2 regions of the Mannheimia glucosida genome follow, and region 1 is predicted to be linked to the other one. Evidence: riboswitches for the same ligand, from Rfam matches in the RefSeq annotation. Region 1 holds a riboswitch; the other holds the start of a gene.
What was found. Region 1 has a riboswitch for lysine ahead of ACJ7Z2_RS08895 (Na+/H+ antiporter NhaC family protein). Riboswitches for the same ligand answer to the same signal wherever they lie in the genome.

Region 1 (3,403 bases):
TTTATCGTGTTCCACTCGGGTTAAATTTTCGTGGCTGACTAAATGGAATGGAATATCGAAACGTTCAACTAAACTTTTTAATGTTTCGTGGTTTCCAATCACGGCAGCAATTTCTACATCTAATCCACCATAGTAATTTTTCATCAGTAAGTCGCCTAAACAATGTGCTTCTTTGGTAACTAAAATAACGATACGTTTTCTTTGTTTAGGGAGTAATTTATAGCTTGAGCCTTCAGGTAAGGTAAATTTTAAATCAGCGAGTAAGGTTTCATCATTAAAAATTCCGTTTAATTCGGTACGCATAAAAAAACGTTTAGTTTCATTCTCAACAAATTCAGAATTTTTAATAATATTTAATTGGTGCTTATAGCAAATATTGGTAATTTTAGCGACAAGTCCTGTATCATCAGGACATTCGGTTAATAATATTTTGTGTTGTTGTAGCATTTCATTTCCTATTATAAAAATAAGAGAACTCAATTGAGTTCTCTTTAAACTAAAAATAGTTATAGCCAATTAAATAGCAAAATCTTCTAATTTTTTACCACTATCTAAAGCATCTTGTAATGCCTTTGGTGTTCTGCCTTGACCTGTCCAAGTTTTCTCATTGCCGTTAGCATCAACAAATTTATATTTAGCCGGGCGAGGTGATAGTGCTTTACGTGCTTTGCGGGTTTTGATTACTTTATCTGCTAATAATTCCGCTAATTCATCAATAGATAACCCATCTTGTTTTAGCATTTCTCTATATTTATTTAAACTTTCTAGTTGTTTTAGTTTTTCTAATTCTTCCTGTTTCATTTCTTCTTCTTTTTCAGCAATAATTATATCTAATTTCTCAGAAATTGATTTTAATTGCTCTAATGCTAAATCTTTAGCCAAAGCCCTTAAGCTGCGGATATTCAAAAGACTTTTTAAAGCTGACATTTTACTCTCCTAAATTAATGTTTTATATAAGTAGCTTTTATGCTCCTTTTATCATATCTCAAAAGGCATTTTAGGTAAATAAGCATAAATAAAAAAATAGATACTTTATATCTAAAGATATTCGTGCTATCTTAAACACTGTCCTACAAATTGTAGAGGTGCGAATTCAATAAGTATTTCTTCTGAGTGGAAAACGATGAAGGGGAAGGAAAGGTGGATTTGCCGAAATCAATTAAGCGTCATCTTAATTGGTTGGGGTCGTTGTCGAAAGAAACGACACTGTCGTAGTAAATGCTACGGAGTGCTACTGTTAGGGTGGGTTTCAGATATTTCACATTTGCCTTCCTTTCATATTTATTTTTATAAATATCCCAGTAGATCTCTTGTTTGGCTATTCTTATTTATACAAATTATACACAGTCATTTTAGAGGTTTTATGAATCTAGTTGATTATTCTACGTCACTTTGGTCGGTATTGCCGGCACTGATTGCGCTAATATTGGCAATTGTGACACGCAAGGTGATTATTTCACTTAGCATTGGTATTCTCTTTGGTGCATTTATGCTTACTAATAGCAATTTTCTTGATGCACTTACTTATATTAAAAATAGCGTTGTTTCTTTAGTTTATAAAGGGGCTGAAGAAGGATTAAATTCAAATAATGTTAACATTATTTTATTTTTGCTTTTATTAGGGGTGTTAACGTCATTATTAAGTATTTCAGGTAGTAATCAGGCGTTTGCGAATTGGGCGCAGAAAAAGGTAAAAGGCAAACGAGGCGCAAAATTAATGGCGGCAGGTTTGGTTTTCTTTACCTTTATTGATGACTATTTCCACAGTTTAGCAGTAGGTGCGATTGCCCGACCTGTTACGGATAAATTCCGTGTTTCTCGTGCTAAATTAGCTTATATTTTAGATTCTACTGCCGCTCCAATGTGTGTGTTAATGCCAATTTCAAGCTGGGGGGCTTATATTATTACCTTAATAGCTGGCTTATTGGCTACGCATTCCATCACAGGCTATTCGCCACTAGGCGCATTTATGACAATGAGCGCAATGAACTTTTACGCCATTTTTGCGATGATTATGGTGTTCTTTGTGGCATATTTCTCATTTGATATTGGTTCGATGGCGCGTTTTGAACGTCAAGCAGCGCATTTAGCAGAATTAGATGATGAGCAAATTGAAACGAAAGGACACGTGCGCGATTTGATTTTGCCAATTATTGCACTTATTGTTGCTACAGTCTCAATGATGATGAAAACAGGTGCAGATGCACTGGCCGAATCAGGTGCTTCATTTTCTATACTAGGTGCTTTTGAAAATACTACGGTAGGCATTTCATTAGTTGTTGGTGGTGTGGCAGGGCTTATAGTTGCAACTATTTGTATCATTACAAGCGGTAATATTTCTTTTAAAAATTACGTCCGTGCTTATGGCTTAGGTGTGAAGATGATGTCTGGTGCAATCACTATTCTCTTCTTTGCGTGGACAATAAACGGTGTAGTAAGTGATATGCAAACAGGGAAATATCTATCAGGATTGGTTGCAGAAAGCATTGGAGCAGAGTTTTTACCTGCAATTCTATTTGTGTTAGCCGCAGCAATGGCGTTTTCAACAGGAACTAGCTGGGGAACATTTGGCATTATGTTGCCAATTGGGGCCGCAATGGCAGTGCATTCAGATCCAGCATTAATTATTCCTTGTTTATCTGCAGTAATGGCTGGTGCGGTCTGTGGTGATCACTGTTCTCCGGTATCTGATACCACTATTCTTTCTTCAACAGGCGCACAATGTAATCATATGGATCATGTTATTTCTCAATTACCTTATGCTTTATTAGTTGCAACCGCTTCTATTGTTGGCTACTTAGTGGTAGGCTTTACCCAATCAGCGGTATTGGGATTTATTGCTACAGCTATTGTTATGGCAATACTCATTTTGCTTTTTAAAGAAAAAAAGCATTAATTTCTGAAAATGTGAAGGGAATCACAGAATGAGATTTATTGATGAGATAAAATAGCACTCAAGATATGGATATCGAATGTTGTGTTATATAAATCTTAAAATAAGATCCTCCTAGCATTAGCGTACCTTTTGGTACGCTTTTTTCTTTTATGGCAATATTATTTCTTGCAATTTTAAATTTTTTGTACTACTTTAATAGTACATTTTAAATTTGAGGGTGAAAAGATGAAAATAGCATTAGTCACAGGAGCAACCGCAGGCTTTGGGTTGGCAATTTGTAAATTATTGCTTCAATCGGGTTATAAAGTAATTGGCACGGGCAGACGGGCAGAGCGTTTAGAAGAACTGCATTTGCAATTTGGCGATAAATTTCTACCGCTTGCATTTGATATTCAACAGCCCGATGAGGTCGAAAAAGCATTGAATAGCCGCCCTAAAGCGTGGCAACAAATTGATTTATTAGTAAACAATGCAGGCCTTGCACTCGGCTTAGAACCTGCACAGAAA
Region 2 (3,403 bases), 120 kb from region 1:
GGTTATTTCTTTAACCGAAAATGCAAAAGTGCTTCCGCCACAACTGCTTGAGAGCGATGACAATTTATCTTTAGTGGCAATGAGTAATGTCGGCAGAATGTTGGTTTTCCCGGTGAGTGAACTACCGGCACTTTCCAAAGGTAAAGGCAATAAAATTATCAATATTTCCGCTGCCTCAGCAAAATCCGGTGATGAATATTTAGCCCGTTTATTGGTCATCAAACCAACCAACTCATTGGTTTTTGTGTCCGGCAAACGTAAAATTACATTAAAACCGAGCGATATTGACAACTACCGCGGCGAACGTGCAAGAAAAGGCTCACAGCTTGTAAGAGGGCTTAGTACTAATGCGACGGTGGAGATTGTGGAGTAAAGGGAAGAAGCGGTTAGGGGGTAAATCCAACAATTTTGCCCCAAATAACCGCTTGCAATGGAGTTATTGCTTATTCAAATAAGCCTTTGTGAAGCGAACGAACCACATCGTCTGCTTCTGCATTTTTCACTAAGGTGCAAACATTATTGCTGCTTGCTCCATAGCTGATTAGGCGAATGTTGTAATTCTCAAGAGTGTGGAATAATTTTTTCGCCACACCGGACTGAGCGTGTAAGTTGTTGCCGATAATAGCGACTAAAGCGAGGTCGCTTTCTACTTGCACATTGCAATATGCGTTGAGTTCATCGAGTAGTTCGGCTGATAACATATCCGCACCCGAAGAGGCTGAGCCCGTTTTATCTAGGGTTAATGCAACGCTGACTTCGGAAGTGGTAATCACATCAACCGAAATTTTGTGTTTTGCTAAAATCGCAAATACATTCGCTAAGAAACCTTGTGCGTGTAGCATTGAAAGGCTGGAAAGCGTGAGTAAGATTTGGTTGCGGCGTAATGCAATCGCACGGAAAGTCGGGCGTGGTTGTGGATCACGGGTTACCCAAGTACCGCCTTGTTCCGGTGCTTTACTTGAGCCTACGTATACTGGAATATTACTACGCACTGCCGGCAATAAGGTTGCAGGGTGTAATACTTTTGCCCCAAAGGTTGCCATTTCTGCCGCTTCGTTAAATGCCATTGTGTCAATGCGTTGAGCGTTCGGTACAACACGAGGATCGGTAGTATAAATCCCCGGTACGTCTGTCCAAATGAGTACATCGTTAGCATTTAATACTTCTGCTAACAATGCAGCAGAGTAGTCTGAACCGCCACGTCCTAAAGTGGTGGTTTTGCCTTCATCATCACGACCGATAAAGCCCTGTGTAATCACAATTTTGCCTGATGCGATTAATGGCTTAATCACATTGTCTGATTGTTGCTGGGTTTTCTCGTCATTTGGTGCTGCTTTTCCATAATGGTTGTTTGTTGCCACAACGTCACGCACATCTACCCATACTGCCGGGTGTCCACGTTCAATTAATAATTGCGTGAAGATTTTGGTGGACATCATTTCCCCGTGGCTGATTAACTCATCACTTAAGGCGGCTGAGGTAGCTAGGCTGGCTGATTCTGCTAATGTTTCAATACGTTCTAATAATTCGTCGATTTCCGCTTTAACGGCATCTTGATGTTGTAATTTTTCAATAATATTGTATTGAATTTGGCGGACTGCTGCGATGACTTCATCACGGTGTTCTTTTTCACAGCCGTTAGCAAGTTCCACTAAGTAATTTGTTACGCCGGCAGAGGCAGAAAGCACAACCACACGAGTATTTGCATCAGCAATTACAATATTGGCAGAAGAGGTCATTGCATCAAAATTTGCAACACTTGTACCACCAAATTTAGCCACAGAAAGATGAGACATAATAAAAATTTCCTTAAAACAAAAATAGATAAATATTGTGTTAGGGGATATTCGGAAAGGAAATTTGAGTAGATTATACGGTTTTATTGTTGAACCAATTAATCAGAGCACTCCATTTAATATGGTAAAATAACCTATTAAATGACAGCTGATAGGATTCAACCTATTCAGCCGATGTTAATTCCAGTCTAGTGAATTCACACCTCGGCAATCACTCCCATCACTTAATTCTCAAACGGCCCTAGTTGCCTAAAATCAAGTTGCCTGAGTGTTGCACCTCTCCCGTAATGGCAAGCCCATTACTCTTTTTCAACAGTATTGAAAAGTGTGCATAGAAATACCGTTTTATTAATGTTTTGTCAATGAATATTTAGGTAATCCAGTGCTATTTAGATAATTATTTAAAATATCACGATAAAAAGTGAACATATTTCTAATATTGAATAAAAACTCCTAAAAAATATTTTGAAATGGATCACAAAACCAAATTTATTTGATTGTTCTTTAATCGGTTTTTTCCTATGCTTAAGTTACTCATTATGAGGTATTTTTGGAGGCTTTTATGAGTACATTAACCTATTTACAAAAAATTGGGCGTGCATTAATGGTGCCGGTTGCTGCATTACCGGCAGCTGCATTATTAATGGGTATAGGCTATTGGATTGATCCGGACGGCTGGGGAGCGAATAGCCAATTAGCGGCATTGCTAATTAAGTCTGGGGCGGCAATTATTGATAATATGTCTATTCTGTTTGCTGTGGGCGTGGCATTTGGTATGTCAAAAGAAAAAGATGGGGCAGCCGCATTATCCGGTTTAGTCGGGTACTTAGTGATTACCACTTTGTTGTCTCCGGGGGCTGTTGCTCAGCTAAAGGGGATTGCAGTTGATCAAGTGTCTGCAGCATTCGGTAAAATCAACAACCAATTTATCGGGATCTTAGTAGGGGTTATTTCAGCCGAAATTTATAACCGTTTCTACCAAGTAGAGTTACCGAAAGCATTGTCTTTCTTTAGCGGTAAACGATTGGTACCGATTGTGGTGTCAGTGGTAATGATTGTGGTGTCATTTATCTTACTCTATGTCTGGCCGGTTATTTTTGGTGCTTTAGTCTCTTTTGGGGAATCTATCAAAGATATGGGAGCGTTAGGGGCAGGTATTTATGCTTTCTTTAATCGTTTGTTAATTCCGGTTGGATTACACCATGCATTAAACTCGGTTTTCTGGTTTGATGTTGCAGGTATTAATGATATTCCAAACTTCTTAGGTGGAGCAAAATCATTGGCTGAGGGCAAAGCAGTGATAGGGGTAACAGGTATGTATCAAGCTGGTTTCTTCCCGGTGATGATGTTTGGCTTACCTGCGGCAGCATTAGCTATTTACCACAGCGCGAAACTGGCTAAGAAAGTGCAAGTAGCCTCTATTATGTTTGCTGCTGCTTTAGCTTCGTTCTTCACCGGCATTACGGAACCGCTTGAATTTGCCTTTATGTTTGTTGCACCTGTGCTTTATGTGGTTCACGCTTTATTAACCGGATTATCTGTTTATATTGCTGCCTCAATGGAATGGATTGCCGGTTTCGGTTTTAGTGCAGGTTTGGTTGATTTAG

Region 2: linked by a shared signal. The riboswitch ahead of lysC (lysine-sensitive aspartokinase 3) and the one ahead of ACJ7Z2_RS08895 (Na+/H+ antiporter NhaC family protein) in region 1 are both predicted to bind lysine.

Annotation. Positions count from the first base shown of each region.
Region 1 covers NZ_CP176502.1:1,855,281-1,858,683, reverse strand. Annotated here, with positions in the region: gene purU (formyltetrahydrofolate deformylase) at 1-447, opposite strand, end outside; gene ACJ7Z2_RS08900 (H-NS family nucleoid-associated regulatory protein) at 517-927, opposite strand; lysine riboswitch at 1,073-1,242, shown strand; gene ACJ7Z2_RS08895 (Na+/H+ antiporter NhaC family protein) at 1,364-2,896, shown strand; gene ACJ7Z2_RS08890 (SDR family oxidoreductase) at 3,122-3,403, shown strand, end outside.
Region 2 covers NZ_CP176502.1:1,738,996-1,742,398, reverse strand. Annotated here, with positions in the region: gene parC (DNA topoisomerase IV subunit A) at 1-373, shown strand, start outside; gene lysC (lysine-sensitive aspartokinase 3) at 444-1,796, opposite strand; lysine riboswitch at 1,895-2,086, opposite strand; gene nagE (N-acetylglucosamine-specific PTS transporter subunit IIBC) at 2,359-3,403, shown strand, end outside.